Regions from separate parts of the Ralstonia psammae genome, predicted to be linked through region 1. Evidence: predicted binding sites of a transcription regulator. Region 1 holds the regulator's gene; each other region holds the start of a gene.
What was found. Region 1 encodes LexA, which represses DNA repair genes until DNA is damaged. Its sites were predicted from a motif close to ACTGTATNNNNATACAGT; they were not measured.

Region 1 (7,578 bases):
AATAATTTGCATTGTGAGTTCTCCTTATCCCGCTGATTAGTGCTTGTGCTGATCGGTGTACGGCATCAGCGCGAGGAAACGTGCACGCTTGATGGCCGTGTCCAGCTGGCGCTGATAGATCGCGCGCGTGCCGGTCAGGCGGGCCGGGGTGATCTTGCCGTTCTCGCCGATGAAATCCTTGAGCGTGTCCAGATCCTTGTAGTCGATCTGCTCGACGCCAGCCACGGTGAAGCGGCAGAACTTCTTACGCTTGAACAACGGGTTTTGCTGCTGGAAGCGCTTCTTGTTCTTCGCGTCGCGCTGCTTCTTGTTCATGAATGCCATGATTCAATCCTTTACGAATACGTTACATCCGGAGATGTGAAAGACCAGTGCCTTACTACTGCGGTGCTTGCGAGCCAGGAATCCAACGCAATCCAGGACAGTGCCCGGAGCGATGCGATCCAGAACGGAAGCCATCTTGCCGGCTGCCAGTGCTTCCATCGAGAACTCGATTTGTCGCACTGTCTGCGCTTCGACCGCCTGCCCGCTGTATGTCAGCAGACAATTGACGATCGGCACGCCGGCTGGGGTGTATCGCATCACCTCGCGCTCGACCAGAGTGGCGACGAGCTGCAGGCGGTTGATGGCGTTGTTCCCGAGGGTTTCGTTCATGCTGGTGATGCGCGATCAGGCTTGCGCAGCACCGCGCGGCATCAGGCGGCCTGTTCGGTCTGAGCGGCGGCCTTCTTGGCCTCTTCGCGTGCGACTTCCTTCATCATCGGCGACGGCGCCGTTTCAGCCTTCTTGGTCTGAACGATGAGGTGACGCAGCACGGCGTCGTTGAACTTGAACGCGTGCTCGAGCTCAGCCAGGGTGTCCTTGCCGCACTCGATGTTCAGGCACACGTAGTGAGCCTTCGCGAGCTTCTGGATCATGTAGGCCAGTTGACGACGGCCCCAGTCCTCGACGCGGTGCACTTGGCCGCCTTGCGTGGTGACCGTGCTCTTGTAGCGCTCGATCATCGCGGGCACTTGCTCGCTCTGGTCCGGATGGACGATGAATACGATTTCGTAATGACGCATTGACGCTCCTTGTGGATTAAGCCGCCCGGGCGTCACACTCCGGTGCAGCAAGGTTGGTTAGCCTGCCATTATACGCAGGCTCTGACGATTTTTTCAATATCGATCAATGACTTGCTGCAGAGAGGCAACTTCTGCCTGGGCGCGCCCCGAGGCCAGAAGCAACGTCAGCAGCACACGCGCTTTATATGGGTTCAGCGTGCCGCTCGACGCCCAGCCCTCTGCGCCAGCCTGCGCGGGCACCACGCCAGCGCCGGTACGCGTGGAACGCAGTACGAAAACGCCCTGTTGACTCGCCCGGGTCAGTGCCGCTTCCAGATTGGTGTGGATGGAGCCCGCGCCGGTTGCGGCAATCACCAGCCCCTTCACGCCAGCAGCAACCAGCGCATCGACCATGCGCGCGTCAGGCTGCGCATAGCTCGATACGACCTCAACCCATGGCCACGTGCCCGCTGGCGGCATCGGCAGCACATCCGCTGCGGCCAAACGCGGCGCCGCGCGCTGAAACTGCACTTGCGCATCGAGCACGAAACCCAGCGGCCCCATATCCGGGGAGACAAACGCCTCGACCGCGTAAGTGTGGCCCTTCTGCACATCGCGCGCGGCATGCACGCGCTGGTTGAGCGCTACCAGCACACCACGCCCGCGCGCAGAGGGACTGGCCGCCAGCCGTACCGCGTTCAGCAAATTCAGCGGGCCATCCGCCGAGAGCGACGTCGACGGCCGCATCGCCGCCGTCATGACGATCGGCGTATCAGTCTGCTGCGTCAGGTGCAGCAGCATCGCGGTTTCTTCCAGCGTGTCGGTGCCATGCGTGATGACCACCCCGTCCACACGCTCGACGTCGATCCAGTGACGGATGCGCGCTACCAGCTTCTCCCATACGTCGAACGTCAGGTCCTTGCTGTCGATCTGTGCAACCTGCTCGGCGCGCACGTTGGCGAGGCGCTCCAAACCGAGCTTGCTGGCAGCGAGCAGTTGATCGATGGGGACGGCGCCAGCGCGATAGCGCGCGGCGGAGCCCGCGTCGTCAGCGGAGCCGGCGATTGTGCCGCCGGTGGCGAGGATGGCGATGGTAGGCAAAGACATCGTTGCAGACATGCGTGGTGGGCAAGGCGCGCATTGTATCCGCCCGCCCCGCCTTTGCCGACGCGGGATTGCCCTGGGCCGCCCGGCAAAAACAAAACGCCGGCACACAGGCCGGCGTTTGCAGCAGAAACAGTGCAGATTACTTTTCGACGAAGGCGCGCTCGATCACGTAGTCACCGGCTTCGCCCATGCGCGGCGAGATCTTGAAGCCCCGGGCATCGAGCAGCTTGCACGTGTCTTCCAGCATGGCCGGGCTGCCGCAGATCATGGCACGATCAACAGCCGGGTCCATCGGAGGCAGACCGATGTCGGCAGACAGCTTGCCGTTGTCGACGAGGTCAGTCAGGCGACCCATATTGCGGAACGGCTCGCGCGTGACGGTCGGATAGTAGATCAGCTTCTCGCGCACCTGGTCGCCGAAGAACTCGTTATTCGGCAGCTCGCTGGTGATGAAATCGGCATAGGCCAACTCGCTCACCTGGCGCACGCCGTGCAGCAGCACGACTTTCTCGAAGCGCTCGTAGGTATCCGGGTCCTGGATGATGCTCATGAACGGCGCGAGGCCGGTGCCGGTACCAAACAGATAGAGGTTCTTGCCGGGCAGCAGGTCATCCAGCACGAGCGTGCCGACCGGCTTCTTGCTCACCAGCAGCTTGTCGCCCACCTTCAGATGTTGCAGGCGCGACGTCAGCGGACCGTTCTGCACCTTGATGCTGAAGAACTCGAGGTGCTCTTCGTAGTTCGGGCTGGCGATGCTGTAGGCGCGCATCAGCGGCTTGCCCTCGACCTCCAGTCCGATCATGACGAAGTGGCCGTTATGGAAACGCAGCGCCTGGTCGCGTGTGGTCTTGAAGCTGAACAGCGAGTCGTTCCAGTGATGGACGCTCAGAACGGTCTCTTGATTGAAAGCGGACATGGTGACGTTCGGGCCGGCCCAACGAGGCTCCATCGGGCTATGTGGCGATGCAAAAATCGGTCAAGGCCTTGATTTTATGCGATTCCCTGCGGCCGCGCCTGCATGGATTGCGCATAAGCTTCTAACCAGTCGCATGGGTTTTGACGCCGGTCATACGGACCGGGCGCTCGCGCAACAGATCACAACAAAATCACTTGCGCTTCCCGCGTCACTGTATAAAATCACAGCACCTGTTCAAATATACAGTACGCCAATGGCCACCCTCACCCCCCGTCAACAGCAGATTTACGACCTGATCCGCCAGACGATCCAACGCACGGGCTTCCCGCCAACGCGCGCCGAGATTGCCGCTGAGTTCGGGTTCTCGTCGCCCAACGCGGCCGAGGAACACCTGCGCGCGCTGGCACGCAAGGGCGTGATCGAACTGACGCCGGGCGCCTCGCGTGGCATTCGGCTGCGGGCGGCAGGCGACACGGCGCAGCACCAGTTCTCGCTGCCGTCGATGGGGTTGATGCAATTGACGTTGCCGCTGGTGGGCCGCGTGGCTGCCGGTAGTCCGATCCTGGCTGCAGAGCACATCGATCGCCAGTATCAGGTTGATCCGTCGCTATTTTCTGCGCAGCCCGATTTTCTGCTGAAGGTGCGCGGCATGAGCATGCGCGACGCCGGCATTCTGGATGGCGATCTGCTGGCCGTGCAGCGCGCTGCCGAAGCCACCAACGGCAAGATCGTCGTGGCTCGACTGGGCGACGACGTCACGGTCAAGCGCTTCCAGCGCAAGGGCCGCCATATCGAACTGATTGCCGAGAACCCTGATTTTGAACCGATCCACGTGGATCTGGATCGCGATGAGTTTCACCTGGAGGGCTTGGCCGTCGGTCTGATCCGGCCTGCTGCTCCGTAAGTTCTCTGGCGCATTTCAGCGCCAAATCTTTGCTGTTTGATCCAACCTGGAGGTGAGCCATCGGCTCGCCAGGGCGGAGTCTTGCCTCTCGCTTTTCCACCCGAACTCACGAGGTCTGCCATGCGACTCGGATCGATGTCTTCCCGCCGCCGCCCGGTACAGCCGGTGCCCTTCCGCCAAACCCAGGGCGTGCGTATCTATCAGGGGGAGCAGCGCCGCACGATGGTCGGCAGCATGGCCGCCATCTGCCGCATGCTGGATGCGATTCCGGCCGCCTCACGTACCGCTGGCGCCGAAAGCTGCTGAGGGGACGAAAGGCGATGAAGGGCTGTGAATCGCGCTGCCGCGGCCGATCAGGGCATACCCCAATGCTGCCGCCGCAACTGATTTCATACACTTGCCGTGCCCTGAGGACAGGGCTTTCTTCAACTGATTTTCGGCCCGCCGTTTGAGCGGGCTGTTTTTTTGTGCTCGCAAGTTGCTGCAGCGGCACATTCGACGATGTTCCGTCCGCAAAACAGACGTTTACCCGGATTTTGTTTGGCGTAAGTGACAGTAGTATTGCCAGTGCCCTCAGGGGCAATGAGATCGCTGAATTCGAAGCCCGCACATTGCGGGCTTTTTTTTGCGCCGCAACCCACCTGCGAGCCGCTAAACGCTCCCCGCTTTCTCGACGACGAGAATGCGTGCCTCGCCGCGCGGATGCGCGACATGCTCGCAGCCGATACCGGCGAAGAAGATATCGCCTGGCTCCAGCGTCGCGACTTTCTCCTCGCCGGCTTCCCGATAGTGCATGTCGACCGTGCCGTCGAGCACCACGAACACCTCCTCGCCGTCGTTGACATGCCAGCGATAAGGCTGGTCAGTCCAATGCAGGCGCGTGGTAATACCGCTCATGTTGGCAATATCGAGCGCGCCCCAGGCACGCTCAGCGGTAAACGACTTGGCGCGGATGATGTTCATGGCGATCGTGCGGCGGTTACTGCATCGACTGCAGATTGCCAATGCGCACCAGCATCTCGGTGAACATCTGCATATCGAGATCGAGGTCCGGCACTTCCTTGTACTCGTTGGCGTTGTGCGCGGTGTACTTCTTGCCGGGCATGGCGGGGCCGAAGTTGATGGCGTTCGGCATCAGCTTGGCGGTCGTACTGCCGGCTGTCGGCACGGGCTTGGCATCGAGGCCAGTGGTGTCGCCGTAGATGTTAAGCAGCGTCGACAGCCACGCGCCCTTCGGATCGCGCGCCATCCAGTTGCCCTGGTCGTGGTTGATCTCGAGGGCGACATGGTTGGCGTTGGCCCATGCGTTGATCTTGCCGGCGATCTCACCGCGCAGCGCGTCGGGCGTTTTGCCGCGCGGCATGCGCACGTTGGCGGTCACCTCCACGCGGCCATTCTTGTCGCCGATCACGGTGGGCGAAATGGTGAGCGGGCCCATGAAGTCGTCCTTGTAGGCGAGACCCATGGTATTGCCGAGGTAGTCGGTGCCGTAGAGGTCGGTCAGATAGCGCACAGCGTGGGCGTAGGCGTTCTCTGCCAGACCAAGATCGGCCGCGCGCAGGAACAGCGCCAGGCGCGGCAGCGGGTTGACGCCCTCTTCCGGACGCGAGCCGTGCGCCGACGTGCCGGAGACCTTCACAACGATGCTGTCCGCGGTGCGCGTGATATCGATCGAGAATTTGCCCTGAGCCGCCAAGCGATTCACGAACGCATCGCGCTTGGCTTCGAGCGCGGCGGCCGCCACGCCCAGATCTCCGCCCTTGAGCGTGGCGGTGGCTGTCTGCGGGATGGAGCTGGCCGACGCCGCGCCCGTCATCGAAACGATGGCCGTATGCGAAGCGTCGCCAGCCTGCGCAGGGAAAAACACCTTCAGTGCGCCCGTGCCTTTCTCTGCGACGACGGCCGGGTACTTGCTGTCGAGCACGATGTTGTACGCGGGCAATTGCGTGTGCTCGCGGTAGTACTTCATGCCGTCGCCGCCGGTTTCTTCGGTGGTTTCGATCATCAGACGGATCGTGCGCGCGAGCGGCACGCCGCTGTCCTTGACCGTCTTCATAGCGTACATCGCGGCTGCAATCGAGCCCTTGTCGTCAATCGTACCCCGGCCGTAAAGCAGGTTGCCGACGCGCGTGACCTTGAACGGATCGAGCTTGGTACCGTCGCCGAGCACCCACTCCTCCGCTTTTGCGGGTACGACGTCGGCGTGTGTCAGGATGCCGAATTCGTCCGAGCCGCTGCCGGGCAGTGTGACTTCAAATACGCGGTTGTCGACGTTGCGGTATTTCAGGCCGAAGTCGTGGGCCATGCCCTCGATCAGCTTGCCAAACGCAACGATGGCGGGGTTTTCGTACTGCGGAATTTTGTCGTCGCGCACCGTTGGCAGCGCGACCATCTTCTCGATGGAACCGATCACGGCCTGCTGGTTGTGCAAGCGGTTGTACAGACCCAGCAGGCGCCCGATGTTGACGAGGTCATCGCCGGTGAGCACGGCTTTCTTCTGGTACGCGGCGACACTGCCAGCGACTTGCGGATCCGCTTTCGCAGCGGCAGCGAGAAAGCTGTTCAGGTCAGCCGATGCCTTGGATTGTTCGGCGGCGAGCAACGCATCGAGTTGCGGTTTTTGGAGCGTGGCGGCGAAGGCGCCGGTACCACAAGCCAGCGACAGTGCGATCGTCAGCGAAGACAGACCAATACGGGCAGTGCGTTGCATCGAAGTGGTTTCCGGAAAAGGCGAAGGCGCCATCATAGGGGCGAAGCGCAAGCCACGCATTGTGCAGTGCGAAAAACGCTAAGCCACGCCGGCTGCGCTGTATGCTTGAGCTTTCCCAGGAGGCTTGCCGCATGGAACCGTCTCTGGACACCGCCCCCGGTCTGCTCAACGTGCTGGAAGAACTGCGCCGGCGCGAACCCATCTTCCATCGCCCCGAATTCGGCACGCGCCGCGAAGACTTTGAACGCATGACCACGGAAGACTTCTGGGAAACCGGTGCCTCGGGGCAGCGCTATAGCCGCAGCTACGTGCTCGGCGTTCTCGATGCCCGGCACGGCCATATCGGCGAGGATTTCTGGCAAACGCGCGATTTCCGCTGCCAGGAGATTGCGCCGGACAACTACTTGCTGACGTACACGCTGGTGCAATCGAACCGGACGACCCGTCGGGCGACGTTGTGGCGGCGGACGGCGGATGGCTGGAAGGTGGTGTATCACCAGGGGACGATCGTGGCGGAGGCGCGTTGAACTCCGTTGCGAAACCCTCTAGGCAAGGCCAAAGAATGTTTGTATAATCGCTGTTTCCTTGAACGGCAACTCGCCGATCAAGTAACAACGGTGGCTGTAGCTCAGTTGGTAGAGTCCCAGATTGTGATTCTGGTTGTCGTGGGTTCGAATCCCATCAGTCACCCCAAGTTTCAAGAAAAAGCCCGCATTCGCGGGCTTTTTTTCATTCGGCGGTCGGGGCAGCGCCCCTTTACCTCGATCAAACCGCCACAGCCTCCTCGTTCGATTCTTCACCGCGCCGCAGGTGGGTCCGCGCCTCATCGAACAGTGCGTGGGCATCGGCCAGCGTCTTGACGCGGCCCAGCGCCTTGGAATCTGACAGCACGCGCCGC
Region 2 (7,578 bases), on a different contig from region 1:
CAGCGCGAGGCTCGCTCGCTTGTGGCAAATCAACGGTTGCCCGCTGAAACGCCCTGTCAGCGGTGCCGGCCATACTGCTGAGCTTTCCAATCGTCAGACGATGCGCGGTGTTGAGCCTCTGTTCGATGGTGGCCTGATAGCGCGGCATGTCGATGGCCAGCGCGGTGATCTGGGCCGCGATCACGCCGCCTAGCAAGACCAACCCCGAAACCGAAATTGTCACTGCAACCAGGACCGAGACGATCCGGCCGAGCTTGATACGGCAAAGAAAACTCACCAGCGGCGTTACCAGGACGCTGAGGAAGACAGCGAGGGTGATGGGGATCAGAACGTCTCGCCCCACATAGAGCCCAGCGACAACGGTCACCCCGATGGCGAGGTTGACAAGGCTCTGCAGGCTGGAGGGCTCGGAAGGCTTCAGATGCGCCACATGCCTCAGCGGACGCGGTTCAACCGGTTCTGGCATCTCGGACTCGCAGAAAATCTGTCGCACCGCATATCGCCCGCCTGCTGGCACGGATCAGGAAGATGTGCGTGCCGGCGGCCAGGTCTGGATGGGCCACGGAGACGATGCGGCTGGGCTCCGGGCCCGGTGCGGGTGATCGTCCGCTGAGAAGCGGTTCAGGATGCGTTTCTCAGGTGCAATCAGGCATGCAGTTCCCGCGCGTGCCGGTCTGCCTGCCAATACGGGGGCGTGCCGTAGTACTCGTGGATACTGGTGGCCCATTGCGAGTCCGCCATGCTCGGCCAATGGGTCTGATCAAAGCCTGGCGCGGCTTCCAGCCGCTTCTTGTCGATACCCAGTACAAAGCTCTTGCGCACAGTGTCCAGTGTCAGCGCCGACCAGGGCACGGCGAACAGTTTGGTTCCTACGCCTAGAAAACCTCCGAACGACAGCACCGCATAAGCGATTTGCCCGCGGGGAACATCGAGCATGATGTGATCGATCTTGCCGAGCTTGTCGCCACTCGGACCGACAACCAGATTGCCGACAAGCGTGTCGGCGGCCATGATCACAGGGCCGGGGCCAGAGGTGTTCAGTTCACTACTGCCGACGATGACAGCGCGTGGCCCGGTGCTTTGAGGGTCCAGTTCATTGACGTTCATGGTGTGACTCCAGGTAGAGCAGGTGGCCCATCGGACCAGCGTCGGGCGCTGGCCTGGGCACGCTGTCATTGCGCACGGGTTTTGCCCTTGCGTTGTGTTGCCGGCTTGACGCCGGAAGGTGCTTTCTTGCTGCCGACAGCGAGGCTCCAGTCGGTCCTGTCGCGAGGGGTACTGACCTGCTGTTCCGCGTACATGGCGGCGCTCGGCGAGATGGGGTCGCTCGCCGGAAATGTCATCTCCAGCGAGGCGTCCACAATGGACTGATAGGTATGCCCACCCTCCGGCGCAGGCTTGGATGCGTGACCGCGAGGCTTCGATTTGCTTTGCTGTGCGGGGGTAATGACTCTGTGCATGGATCCCTCCTGCGTGACTGTGACTCGGCCGCTCACGGCCGCCGGCGCACGCCGTCAAGGTGCCGCCCAACTGTTTCCGGCCAACAAGGACGCCTCAGAAACCAGGCAAGCGCTCAAGACTTGTGGAGGCCCAAATGGTTCTCCACCGACGTCACGCCAGTGACGCCCTTGGCCACCTCAGTTGCCATCCGCCGTTCCGTAGCGGTAGGAACACTGCCGGTCAGGCGTACCACGCCGTCGCGCGTACGCACGTGTATGTGCATGGAACTCAGCTTCTTCTGATCGAGCAGGTTGGCCTTGACCTTGGTCGTGATTGACGTATCGGAAACACCTGCGCGCACCGTCTCATGTGTGGGGTTGGGGTGCATGACCGACGCAGAGGGTGCATAGCTTTGCCCCCGACCAAGGGGCGCATAAAGGCCAGTTGCAAGCGCGAGCAACGCTGCGCTGGTGGTGAATGTGATGGCGCGGGTGGGTTTCATTTGAACGACCTCGACTCGGACGGACAGTTGCAGGCGCGGAGTGTCACTAGGTGCATGCCAACCACCTTGAACAGGCCGCCGCGCGCCGGGGCATTCAGAAGAAAACATGTCTTCATCATGCAGCCCTGACAAATCAAGGATGACTGCCGTTCACGTTGAAGTCGGTACGCTGGCGAACACGTCCCTTTCGCCGCAACGGGCTGTGCGTATCGACCATTCAGGCAACACGCGTCGCTGATTGGGGCCATCCTCAGGGCTTGGCCTGAAGACTCACTTACCCCGTCTATCCCATGCGGCTGACGCGACGGTTTGGGCAACGATCAGCCTCAGAGGTCCATCCGATGTCCAGACGGCTCTATCTCAATCCGAAGTATCCCAGCACGAACAAAACGATAACCACGGCACCGACAAGCCAGATGATGCTATTCATGATGCGCTCCTTAAACGCCGCCCCTGCATGAACAACGGGCGCGATGCGAAGCTTGTCTGTGAAGACCCGCTATGCGAGGGCGCCCGTCGCCTTTCGCGCAAGGGTGCCGCCACGTTGACACACCTGACAGGGAAGCGTCTGTACGGTAGCGGTCAGCCATGCATGGGGAATTGTCAGCGGCAAGGCGATAGCGTGGTGGTGGCGTGCAGGATCAGCGCGCGTGGCAACGTGCTCTGCGCTGGAGGGGGCGGAATTCCAGCGCTATCCCGCGTACGCATGGCACCGTGCAGCGTCATCAGCAAACGGATGTACGCCATGAGTGATGGATGTGCGGCCCCTCATGGCCGATCAAAGCGCCGCACGGGCGCGATCGTCGTGGAAGTGTCGCGGATGCGGGCGCGAATCCACAATTCTCCGGCTCGGAACGATCAGTCGAAGCGGTAGTTCCTGGACGGATGCAGGTGCCATCTCCCGTCCCCAGGTAGTTCCAGAACTTGGTGATGATATTTGAGGAGTGTGGCTCGATGGCTGACGCTGACAAGCGTCATCGGCATGCCGGCCAGTTGCAAGTAAAGGCCTTCCTCGTTGCCGATATCCAAGGCGCTGGTTGCCTCATCCAGCATCGCATAGCGCGGCTTTGCGAGCAGTACACGCGCGATTGCCAGGCGCTGCTGCTCCCCAACGGACAACACTTTCCCCCAGTCCAGCTCCGCATCTAGCCCTCCAAATCTGCCGACGATATTCGGCAGGTTGACCCTCTTCAACAGTCGAAGGAGTTCCTCGTCAGAGACGTGCTGACCCTGGTGGTTCGGATAGAGCAGTTGGTTGCGCAGGCTGCCAATCGCCATGTAAGGGTGCTGCGGCAAAAACATCATTTCGTCTGGCTTGGGCCGCACGATGCATCCCGTGCCGCAACTCCACAAACCCGCGATCGCGCGCATCAGAGAACTCTTCCCGCCCCCGCTGACACCGACAATGAGCAGCCCCTCTCCCGGGTTGATCGACACGGTCAAGTCCTTGACCAGCGTCCTCTCACGGTTCGGTGTCTGCAAGGTGACATGGGCCAGCGCCAGGCGGGAGTCCTGCAAGGCTTTTATCGTGCCCTCCGCATTCGGGGGTGCTGCCGGCCTCCCTGTTAGGGAGATGGAGAATGTGTCCAGCCGATCGAGCCCCGCCACAAATCGGCTCAGGCTTTCAAAGTTGTCAACAATCACGGCCAAGGCGCTCAGGATGGCCGCAAATGCGCCCGCAGCCTGGATGGCCCGACCGACTTCGAGTTCCCCCGAAAGAACGCGCGAAGCGACAATGGCGCTGGGCAGCATGATGGTCAGGAAGCCATAGCCATACTGAAAAAAATTCAGTTTCAGCTGCCAGTTGATGAGCTTGTTGAAGTTATGGAAGACACGCTCAAAACGCCCTTTCACATGAACATATTCCTGATCCTCACCACGATAGAACGCAATGGATTCAGCATTCTCGCGAATCCTGATCAGGCTGAAGCGGAAATCCGCCTCGCGCTTTAACTGATAGAAATTCAGCCCAATCAAGACGCGCCCGAAGAAAACGATCGATATCAACGTGCCCGCAATGGCGTAGATCACAAGAAAGAGGACGAGCAACCTGGAAATCGACCACAGGACGCTGCTGAACGCCATGAGTTGCAGAATTGCACCAATGCTCACCAGCAAAAAATAGAGAGACTGCTGCGTAAACGTATTGATGTCCTCTGTCATCCGTTGATCCGGATTGTCTATCGCGGCATCTGAATTGAGTTTGTAAAAAACCCGATCCTTGAAATAACCCTCCAGGTAATGACTGGTAAGCCAGCGCCGCCAGAGAATTCCCAACTTGTTTCTAATGAAATAGTAAAATGCGTAAATCGGCACCGCCACGATCAAAATATAAATGCATTTTACGATGGAGGCCCAGAAACGATCCGCATCCTTGGCCGCCAATGCCGATGTAAATTCACCGGATTGCTCATTGAACAGTACATTGGTTTCGGTCTGCCCCAACAGCAACACGATCAGAAGAAAAAGCAAGCCAGTCGCCATCCATTTGTCCTGAGAGAACCAGTAAGGCTTCGCGATAGCCCAGAATCGAGTCCACAGGCGACGGCTGGAAGTGTCAATAGTGCTCTCAGACGCCAGGCCGCCGTGCGGTCTCTGATCATTGGCGCCGCCCATGTCACGACTCCCAGAACGGAACGAATCAAATGCCATATTCAGCACATTGATGCTGGCGCGGTCACGTTGCGGGATGGCACCAGATCACTACCGAACTATAGGCGAGCAAGATGGGGCCATACGCTCCATACGGGAAGCGAGGGGCTCTTCTCTCAAAGGATGGCCGCCACGGTTTCATCCCGTCATTCGTGCCTGCGGTTCTCACGAACGGCGTCGCCGGTCTCAGGAGTAAGTCACTCGACGCAACATCGCCCTTGAAATCCGTGAACAACTGTATATATTCACAGTAACTGTAAATTTATACAGCACTCACCATGGACGACCTGATCCGCATCGAAAACGAGTACGACCGCCAGACGGTGCTCTGGCTGCGTGAGCGCCTGGGTGAACAGGCCCTGAACGAAGTCGTGTTGCGCATGGACGTGCGCGGGCGGCCGTATGCGTCGGAAGTCTGCCGCACGCTGGGCCTGACGCCGCCACCGCGCAAACGGGCGACAGCGCGGGCGCGACCGCTCAACCGGGCGGTTGGCGAGGCATATCTGGCCACCATTCGCGGCATCCTGGGCGGCGGGCATGCGGCGGCGTAAGCCCGGCTTGGGTTAATCCGCCAGTGTGGCGGCCGTCTCTTCGCGCAGCCAGGCGAGCCAGGCACCGGCCGGGCTGTCCGGAGCAATAGGCGCATCGGCCAGCAGGTAGTAGCCCGAACCGTCACGCCGGAACCCTTCGGGCGCAATCAGCCGCCCGTCTTTCAGGTCGTCACCGGCCATCAGCCTTGACGCGATAGCGGTGCCCTGTCCCGCCAGGGCCGCCTGCAAACTTAGATAGAAATGTTCATAGCGCGCCTCGGGTAACCGTCCGCGCGGCCGCGCCGTGCCGCTCGCCCGCCACCACGCCTGCCATGCATCGGGGCGCGTGGCGGTGTGCAGCAGCCGTCGGCGCACGGCGACATCCGCTTGCGGGGCGTGTACCGGGCCGATCCACTCGTCGCAAATGGGTACCGCATGCACGTGCGCGGGCCATGCAAAGTCATCGCGGCGCAATGCGACGTCAACACCGGTGCGTGCGAAATCGATTAGCCCACCCGCCGCAAACAGATGCACCTGAATGGCAGGATGCCGCGCCTGAAAGCGCGAGAGCCGCGGGATCAACCAACGCATCGCCAGCGTCGGTTCGCATGACACCACGAGCGCCGAGGACGTTGCCCGACGGGCAATCCGGTCGATGCTATCCGTGAGAATTGCGAACGCATCGGCAGCAGCCGCATGCAACTGCTCGCCCGCCGGTGTCAGGAAGACTGCCCGGTTGCGCCGCTCGAACAGATCCACCCCTAACGATGCTTCCAACTGCCGTATCTGTCGGCTGACAGCGCCGTGCGTCACATGCAGTTCCTGCGCCGCACGCACGAAGCTGCCATGCCGTGCAGCAGCGTCAAACACACGCAGGGTATTGAGCGGAGGCAGCGCCATCTGTCAGTTTTTCTCACCAAAAAACGGCATCATAAATCGATTTTCAGCGATGGCGGACACATCCAGAATCGGCGCACCTTCACTTTGCGATTGCGCCCGACATGACCGAACTCCTTGCTGTTGCCGTCATCACCGTCCTGGCCGTGATCAGCCCGGGCGCGGACTTTGCCATGGTCACGCGCAACAGCCTGCTGCATGGGCGGCGCGCCGGCGTGCTATGCGCGTTGGGCATTGCGCTGGGCGTGCAGGTGCACGTGCTCTACACGATGTTCGGCGTGGGGCTGCTGATTGCGCATGCGCCGGCGCTTCTGCATGGCATCAAGCTGGTGGGCGCAGCGTATCTGGTATGGATTGGCTGGAAGACGCTGTCGGCCCAGGCGTTGCCCATCGGCGAGACATCCGCTGAGAGCGCCGGCACCCCGACGCTATCGGCCAGCGCCGCGCTGCGCGTGGGCTTTCTCACCAATGCGCTCAATCCAAAAACGACGCTTTTCGTCGTCAGCACGTACACGCAGGTCGTGCATCCAGGGACGCCGCCGGCGGTGCAGTTCGGCTATGGCGTGTTCATGTCGGCGGCGCATGCGGCATGGTTTGCGTTGGTGGCGGTGGTGTTTGCCTCAGGTGCGTTGCGACGTTCGTTGCTGGCACGGCAGCGCATAGTGGACCGCGTGATCGGCGTGACCCTGATCGGGCTGGGATTGGCACTGGGGCTCGCGCGGCTTGCGTGATGTCGCACACACCGCCCTCCCCTTCCATTCAAAACGCAGCCGGCCCATGCCTGTGCCCCTGCCGTCTGCCCCAGGTCTTCTGCTGCATTAACAGGCGCCATCCCGTTTGAGACAGTCCCCTCGCGCCCTGCCCGTCGCCACGTGGCGATGGAGGCCATCGCGCAAACCCGCTGACTCGCAGCACAACCTCGTACCTGGAGTGCAACCATGCAATGGAATCGCGCCTTCACTGATCTGATCCGCAACGGCCGCGCGGCTTACTGGGGCAACTGGACACTCGCCCCCGCCATCAAACCCGGCGCCGTCGGTTTTGTGTCGCCCGACACCGGCGACTTCACGCCCGTCAAGCCGGAAACGCCGGGCGTGGCGATCAACACGCGCACCGTACCCAACCAATGGAAGCTATCGACCAACAACGTCCACCGCACCGAGAGCAACGTGAAACTCGATGGCTCGGCCACCGATCCCGAAAGCGGCACCAAGATCAACGCGGGCGTGGAAGTGAAATGGGAGTTCTCCTCGGTCGGGTCGATCGCATCGGAATTCGGCATTGCCTCGGAGTCATACATCAGCGACCTGACGCAGCTCACGCGGCCCGAGACGATCAAGTGGCTGGCCGAGCAGGCGCAGTCCGTCAGCATGGGTTCGGGCGGCAACATCGCGCAGGGCTTCGGCGTGGTGACCAGCGTGATCCTGGCCAACAGCGGGCTGAACGTGGGGTCGCAGGACAACAACTCATCGTTCTCGATCACCGGCTCGGCCGGGGCCGTGCATGACATGCTGGGCAGCGCCACCGGCAAAGGGTCTTTCGTGTCGGTCAACCAGA
Region 3 (7,578 bases), on a different contig from region 1:
GTTATCCGAAGGGCTCGGCATGGTTCCCGTACACCTCGCCCGCGCTGTTCTCGATGACGATCGGCTTTGTGGGCGTGTGGTTGTTCTCGGTGCTGGACAGCAGCGTTCGCGCCAAGAACGAGAAGGCGTCGTTTGCCGCGCAGCAGGTACGCTCGGAAACGGGCCTCGGTGCGGCCGGCGCGTCGGGCCACTGATCGGCCACTGGCCACGCTGATCGGAGGCGGGCGACAACATTGCATCGCCCGCCTTTAAGGCAACCATGCCTAGCGCTTTCAACTTCGCCGTCTGGCCGTTCGATTGCCTCAACCAGGACGAGCAGCGCCTGGTGCGCGATGCCGTCGACATCGGTTATTACCCGCAGGGGCAGACCATTCTCGATACGGGTGCCGCACCGCTGCATCTGTTCATGATCATCAAGGGCGGCGTCGCCCAGTACGATGGCGACGAGCTGATTGCCACCTATGGCCCCGATGATTGCTTCGACGGCCGAGCGCTGGTGGCCGGCAAGGCCAGCAGTCGATTCGTCGCTGCTGAAGAGGTGGTGGTCTATCAGGTCGCACGTCAGGCAGTGCGTGACCTCATTGCCGCCAACGCCACCTTTGGCGCGCTGCTTTTCTCCGACCTCGGCAGCAAGCTCAGCGCTATTGCTCAGCGGCAGAGCATGGAGACGATGCAGTCGTTGGCGGTCTCGCACGTGAGCGATGCCTTCATCCGGCCCGCCCATTTTGTCGATGCCGACACGGACGTGGTCTCCGTGGTCAAGCTGTTCCAAGCACATAACACCTCGAACGTGCTCGTGCGTGACGGCACCGGAAGCCCGCCGCGCGTGGGCATCTTCACACGCAGCTCCTTGCAGCGCGCCGTCCTGCAAGGCACACCGCTGGATCGCCTGCCGGTGGGGCAGATGAGCCAGTTCTCGCTCATCACCGTGCCAGCCTCCGCGCAGATCGGCGACGCCCTGACGCTGATGCTGCGCCATCGCGTGCATCGGCTGGTGGTCACGCGTGGAGATGAGATTCTCGGTTTGCTTGAATCACTGGATGTGTTCAGCTTCCTGGCCAACCACTCGTATCTGCTGACAGTGCAGATCAACCTGGCCCAGGACTTGGACGCGCTCGCGCAGGTGGCCGCGCAGATCACGCGGATGGTCGCGCTGCTCACGCGTGGCGGTTCGCGCATCGACCACGTCGCCCACCTCGTGCGCGAAATCAACGCGCGCCTGTTTGAACGCGCCTGGCAGATGATTGCGCCACCGGAACTGGTGGCCAACAGTTGCCTGTTCGTCATGGGCAGCGAGGGGCGTGGCGAGCAACTGCTCAAGACCGATCAGGACAACGCGCTGGTGCTGCGCGATGGTTATGTGCCGCCCCCTGATCTCCAACGCATCGTCACCCGCTTCTCCGATGCGCTGGCCACATTCGGTTATCCACCTTGCCCCGGCGGCGTCATGCTCAGCCGGCCCGAGTGGTGCATGAACGCAGGCGACTTCGCGCGGCGCATTCGCGAATGGCTGATCCTGCCGAGCCCCGAGGGCTTGATGCATCTGGCAATCTTCTTCGATGCGCATGCGGTATGCGGCGATGCCACCTTGCTCAAGCAACTGCGGCGGACGTTGCTGGAACTGACGCTCGACAATGACGCCGCACTTGGCCGTTTTGCTGCGGCCGTTGAAGCCTTCAGTGCCACGCCGGGCTGGCGCGATCGTTTGCTCGGCTTTAGCGATCCCGACCCGGTGCTCGACGTGAAGAAGGAGGGCATCTTCCCGATTGTCCACGGGGTGCGCAGCCTGGCGCTCGCCCACCACGTACTCGACGAGACCGGCACCGTGCCGCGCCTGGATGCACTGGTACGCGCTCAGGCGCTCGATGCGCACATGGCCGCCGAGTTGAGCGAGAGCCTGCACTTTCTGATGACGTTGCGGCTCAAGGCCGGACTGGCGGAGATCGATGCGCGCCAACCGGTGTCGTGCGACGTGCATCTGTCGCGCCTGTCGTCGCTCGAACGTGACCTGCTTAAGGATGCGCTGAGCACGGTCAAACGGTTCAAGGCGCTGCTGCGGCAGCGCTGGCGTACCGAGTGGATGTGAACATGGGCGGGCGGCCATGAGCGGACGGCTCTTCGACTGGCTGCAGGCACTGCAAAGGCGGCGCCTGCTGCGCAGGTTGCGCGATCCGGCGTTCGGCTTTCTGTTCGAGCCGCCGCCACCAGACGAGTGGGTCGCGCTGGATTGCGAGACCACCGGCCTGAACGTGCGCACCGACGAGATTGTCTCCATCGGAGCCGTCCATATTGCCGGCAATCGCATTCTGACCAGTCAACGCCTGGAGTTGCTGATCAGGCCGCGAGGGGAGATGCGCGCAGAGAGCATCCGCGTGCATCGCCTGCGCAATCGCGACCTGGACAGCGGTGTACCGATCGAGCAGGCTGTCCACGCGCTGCTGCACTTCATCGGCAGCAGGCCACTGGTGGGTTACTACCTTGAGTTCGATGTGGCCATGCTCAATCGGATCGTGGTGCCCATGCTTGGCATCGGTCTGCCCCAGCCCAAGATTGAAGTCTCGGCCTTGTATTACGACTATCAGTTCCGGCAGCTGCCGCCGTATCGGCAGCAGGGTGACCCCGATCTGGACCTGCGCTTCGCCACTGTTATGAAGGAGCTGGATTTGCCGACCTGGGACGCGCACGACGCGCTTAACGACGCGGTGATGGCCGCATTGGCCTTCTTGAAGCTGCGTCATCTGGGCGGTGCGTAACGCGCAGGGCTTCAGATGGACGGCGGGGAGGAGGATTCCGATGCGTCGCGCTGCGCGGTTTCGTCGTGTTGCGCGGCCGCATCCGCCACGCGGTTGGTCCGCCATGCATACAGCACTGTAATCAGCACATAGACGATGGGCGCCCCCTGCGCACCGACCCAGTAGGCGAAGGTCCAGTCTGAGTTGAAGAGGTGCATCGACAGGTCGCGCGCAAAGAACGCGATCACGAACGTCACGACAAACCACACTCCCAGCAACGCCGCGATCCAGCGCATGTTGGCGATCCACCGGCGGCGCGCCGGGGTTCCGGGCGTGATGCTCATGCGTTGGATTCCTCGCCCGGCGAGCAGCGGTGCAGCGTGATGCGAAAGCGCGCACCCGCCAGTCGCGGCGATGCCTGATACACGTTGTCGAGCACCTCGATGTCACCGCCGTGCTGCTGCACGATTTCGCGCACGATGGCCAGGCCCAGCCCACTGCCCTCGGCCTGTGTCCCGAGAATGCGGTAGAAGCGCTGCATCACGCGCTCGCGTTCGGCCACGGGGATGCCTGGGCCAGTGTCGTCTACGTCGATGAAGACGAACGGCTCGAACGGCGCGGTGGTCACGCGCACGGTGACATGTCCACCGTCGGGTGTGTAGCGGATCGCGTTGTCGAGCAGGTTATTGAGCATCTCGGCGAGCATCGTCGCGTTGCCCGAAATCGTGACCGGCGGCCCAGGCTCCTCAAAGCCGAGATCGATCTGCTTGGCCCACGCCTTGGGCAGCCACTCGGCCACCACCTGGCGTGACAGCGCACAGATATCCAGCGGCACCAGACCGTCGGTGGCCCCCATGTTTTCCATGCGCGCCAGCGAGAGCAACTGTTTGACAAGGTGCGCGGTGCGATCCGAACTGTCGGCGATATGCGCGAGCGTGCGGCGCAGTTCGTCGGGCGATTGTTCGCGCTGTGCCAACTCTGCCTGCATGCGCAGGCCGGCCAGCGGCGTCTTCATCTGATGCGCGGCGTCCGCAATGAAGCGCTTCTGCGTGTGCACCGATTGCTCCAGCCGCCCGAGCAGATCGTTGAACGATGCCACCAGCGGCGTCAGTTCCTGCGGCGCGGCGCCTTCGTCGATGGGGCTGGTGTCGCCCGGATTGCGTGCGCGGATGCGCTCCTGAATCGCATTGAGCGGAGCCAGCCCACGCGTCAGTCCGAACCACACCAGGATCACCGCCAGCGGCAGGATCACGAACTGCGGCAGGATCACGCCCTTGATGATTTCGTTCGCCAGTTGCGCGCGCTTGTCAAGCGTTTCCGCCACTTGCACCAGCGCGGGCTTGTCGCCAGAGCCTGGCCGCTGCACGAACGTGTACGCAACGCGAATCTCTGCGCCGTGGATGTGGTCGTCGCGCAGTTGCACGAGGCCACCAGCGTTGGCGTCTTCTTCGGGCGGCAGCGGGAGGTCGCGGTCACCGGAAACAAACTCGCCGTTGGTGCCGAGCACCTGGTAGTAAATGTTGTCGGTTTCGTCCGCGCGCAAGATTTCGCGCGCCGAGATCGGCAGTTGCAGCGTCACACGTCCGTTCACCTCGCGCAGTTGCTGGCTGAGCACGATCGCGCTCGATTCCAGCGCGCGGTCGTATGGCGCATTCGCAATCGACTTGGCCACCAGATACGTCACCGCAATGCTCATCGGCCAGAGCAACAGCAGCGGCGCAAGCATCCAGTCGAGAATTTCGCCGAAGAGGGAGCGGGCGACGGGCCGCGTGGCGTCGTCTTCGAGGTGGGGGAGGGTGTCGGTGAGATCGCCGCCGTCATCGCGGCCATCAGTCCCGGGAGTCGTGTCGTCACGGTCGCGCAGCGACGCGCGATGCCGACGCCACGGCCAGGCCAACCGATCACCCATGGGCAGCCGTCGCGGTTGTCGTCGGGGTGGCCATGCGTTCCAGGCAATAGCCCAGCCCGCGCACGGTAGCGATGCGAATGCCTTCCACCTCGATCTTCTTGCGCAGCCGGTGGATGTAGACCTCGATGGCGTTGTTGCTGACTTCTTCGCCCCAGCCGCACAGGTGGTCGACCAGTTGCTCTTTCGACACTAGGCGGCCGACGCGCGCCAGCAGAATCTCCAGCAGCCCGATCTCGCGTGCCGACAGTTCCACCACCTGTTCATGGATATAGGCAATGCGCCCGACCTGATCGAACGCCAGCGGCCCATGGCGGACGAGCGTGGCGCCACCGCCTGTGCCGCGGCGCACCAGCGCGCGCACGCGTGCTTCCAGCTCGGACAGCGCGAACGGTTTGGCCATGTAATCGTCGGCGCCAAGGTCCAGGCCCTTGACGCGTTCTTCCACGCTGTCGGCAGCGGTCAGGATCAGTACCGGCAGCATGGCCCCGCGCGAGCGCAGGCGCTTGAGGACCTCCAGCCCGGACATGCGCGGCAGGCCCACGTCGAGAATCAGCAGGTCATAGGTTTGGGCCGTTTGCGCGGACAGCGCCGCGTCGGCAGTCGCCCCATCGGAGGCTTGGTCGACGGCATAACCCGCCTGGCGTAGCGAGCGAGTAAGCCCGTCAGCCAGCGTGGCGTCGTCTTCGGCAATCAGAATGCGCATGCGTGTCTCCCCGCGATGCCGGGCAAGATGTCTTGCCCATCCCGCCCGCTACATTGTTTTCGCGCGATATGTGTTCTGGAGACTTGTCAAAACCACTGGTTTTTTATACAGTACTCCGAATTCGCGGTGCTGTAGTCTTGGCGGCGCTAAAGTCATGAAATGGGTCGTGTCGGGGGCAATCACGCTGCGGCCCGTTATTGCAGGCAACCGCTGGAATCGCAAGCCCTTGCGGCCCATTTATACACCAATTTGCACGAAGGACGACCATGGAAGACGGTAAGAAGGCAGCCGCAATGAGCGCAGAAAAGCAGAAGGCGCTGGCTGCCGCGCTCGCGCAGATCGAAAAGCAGTTCGGCAAAGGCTCCATCATGAAGATGGGCGACGCCGAGGTCGAGCCGGTCCAAGTCGTGTCGACAGGTTCGTTGGGGTTGGACGTGGCGCTGGGCGTTGGTGGCTTGCCGCGTGGCCGCGTGGTGGAAATTTACGGTCCGGAATCATCGGGTAAAACTACCCTGACACTGCAGGTGGTTGCCGAGATGCAGAAGCTGGGCGGCACTTGCGCCTTCATTGATGCTGAACATGCGCTTGACGTCACTTATGCCGACAAGATTGGTGTGAGCGTGCCGGACCTGCTGATTTCCCAGCCGGACACGGGTGAACAAGCTCTAGAAATTGCGGACGCGCTGGTGCGCTCGGGCTCGGTTGACCTGATCGTCATCGATTCGGTGGCTGCCCTGGTGCCAAAGGCTGAAATTGAAGGCGAAATGGGCGACGCACTGCCCGGCCTGCAGGCCCGTCTGATGAGCCAAGCACTGCGCAAGCTGACCGGCACCATCAAGAAGACCAATTGCATGGTCATCTTCATCAACCAGATCCGCATGAAGATCGGCGTGATGTTTGGCTCGCCGGAAACGACCACGGGTGGTAACGCACTCAAGTTCTACGCTTCGGTGCGTCTGGACATCCGCCGCATCGGCTCGATCAAGAAGGGCGACGACGTGGTCGGCAACGAGACCAAGGTCAAGGTCGTCAAGAACAAGGTGGCGCCGCCGTTCCGCGAAGCCATCTTCGACATCCTTTACGGCCAGGGCGTGTCGCGCGAGGGCGAAATCATCGACCTTGGCGTGGAAGCCAAGATCGTTGAGAAGTCCGGCGCCTGGTACAGCTACGGCGGCGAGCGCATCGGCCAAGGCCGCGACAACTGCCGCGAATACCTGCGCGAGAACCCTGACCTCGCCCGCGACATCGAGAACAAGGTCCGCGAAGCACTGGGCGTGACGCCGATGGGCGCCGTCGCAGTGGCCGAGGAAGTCGGAGAAGAGTAATTGGGTTGGCCGTCGGCGCAGATCGACGGCTCTATCGAGCTTCATACGCCTGCCGTCCCCCAACGGTGGGCGTTTTCTTTTTGAGCCTGAAACCGTATGCCGTTGCCACGCCCACCGTTATCGCTGAAGGCACGTGCGCTGGGCTATCTGTCTCGGCGCGAGCACAGTCGCGTCGAGTTGCGCCGTAAGTTGGTGCCGCACGCCGAATCCGTCGAAGAGGTCGATGCGCTGCTGGATTGGCTGGAAGGCGAAAACTGGCTTTCCAACACGCGTTTTGCCGAAAGCATGGTGCACCGCCGCGCGGGCCGCTACGGTACGGCGCGCCTGATGCAGGAGTTGAAAACACATCAGCTTGGCGCAGAGACGCTGGGCGAGGTCAAGGCGCAACTGCAAAGCACGGAAGCAGCGCGCGCCAAGGCTCTGTGGGAAAAGCGCTTCGGCCGCCCACCAGCCGATCTAGCCGAACGGGCCAAGCAGGTGCGATACATGATGGCGCGTGGATTCTCCCGGTCGGTGGTGTCGCGCATCATCGCGGGGGCCGATGAACTGCTCGAAGATGGCGACGAGTCGGACTGAACGCCGTCGATCTAGCAACAATTCGCTCGGACAATCCTCTTGTGTGCGGATCGTGGCCGTTGCACCTTACCCGGTTGTTGCAACCGCTTTCACACTGCGTTGCAGCACGCGACCAGTCTGGGCGTGACGACGTGTTAAAATTCAAGTCTTTGGTACCGTCCTTCATCTCAATAGCCGGACGGTAGTGTTCGTGTGTGGCGGCTGATGCGCTGCTGCATATGTCCCGTGGGCGATGCGCGAGATCCGCGCGCGCCGCCTCCATCGGTCCTATCAGTCGTCTGGTCCATGCCTCTGTCTGCTCCCGTCCCGCGCGTCATGCGCCACCGCCGTGCC

Region 2: R2N16_RS10905 (CppA family protein) is a predicted target of LexA. The motif match lies at 4,848-4,865, and genes of this name have one in related genera.
Region 3: recA (recombinase RecA) is a predicted target of LexA. The motif match lies at 5,439-5,456, and genes of this name have one in related genera.

Annotation. Positions count from the first base shown of each region.
Region 1 covers NZ_CATZBU010000002.1:152,846-160,423, forward strand. The annotation lists gene rplI (50S ribosomal protein L9) at 1-12, opposite strand, end outside; gene rpsR (30S ribosomal protein S18) at 37-315, opposite strand; gene priB (primosomal replication protein N) at 328-654, opposite strand; gene rpsF (30S ribosomal protein S6) at 696-1,064, opposite strand; gene R2N16_RS04375 (asparaginase) at 1,158-2,150, opposite strand; gene R2N16_RS04380 (ferredoxin--NADP reductase) at 2,290-3,066, opposite strand; gene lexA (transcriptional repressor LexA) at 3,320-3,970, shown strand; gene R2N16_RS04390 (hypothetical protein) at 4,091-4,276, shown strand; gene R2N16_RS04395 (cupin domain-containing protein) at 4,622-4,933, opposite strand; gene R2N16_RS04400 (dipeptidase) at 4,950-6,680, opposite strand; gene R2N16_RS04405 (nuclear transport factor 2 family protein) at 6,812-7,207, shown strand; tRNA gene R2N16_RS04410 (tRNA-His) at 7,298-7,373, shown strand; gene dusA (tRNA dihydrouridine(20/20a) synthase DusA) at 7,446-7,578, opposite strand, start outside.
Region 2 covers NZ_CATZBU010000004.1:284,616-292,193, reverse strand. The annotation lists gene R2N16_RS10930 (AI-2E family transporter) at 1-466, opposite strand, end outside; gene R2N16_RS10925 (PRC-barrel domain-containing protein) at 646-1,107, opposite strand; gene R2N16_RS10920 (hypothetical protein) at 1,173-1,460, opposite strand; gene R2N16_RS10915 (BON domain-containing protein) at 1,574-1,942, opposite strand; gene R2N16_RS10910 (ABC transporter ATP-binding protein/permease) at 2,801-4,558, opposite strand; gene R2N16_RS10905 (CppA family protein) at 4,873-5,145, shown strand; gene R2N16_RS10900 (LysR family transcriptional regulator) at 5,158-6,024, opposite strand; gene R2N16_RS10895 (LysE family translocator) at 6,126-6,752, shown strand; gene R2N16_RS10890 (hypothetical protein) at 6,960-7,578, shown strand, end outside.
Region 3 covers NZ_CATZBU010000001.1:244,399-251,976, reverse strand. The annotation lists gene R2N16_RS01230 (cation acetate symporter) at 1-194, shown strand, start outside; gene R2N16_RS01225 (DUF294 nucleotidyltransferase-like domain-containing protein) at 260-2,086, shown strand; gene R2N16_RS01220 (3'-5' exonuclease) at 2,103-2,753, shown strand; gene R2N16_RS01215 (DUF4212 domain-containing protein) at 2,765-3,076, opposite strand; gene R2N16_RS01210 (sensor histidine kinase) at 3,073-4,641, opposite strand; gene R2N16_RS01205 (response regulator) at 4,634-5,344, opposite strand; gene recA (recombinase RecA) at 5,611-6,669, shown strand; gene recX (recombination regulator RecX) at 6,766-7,245, shown strand; gene R2N16_RS01190 (DUF2889 domain-containing protein) at 7,531-7,578, shown strand, end outside.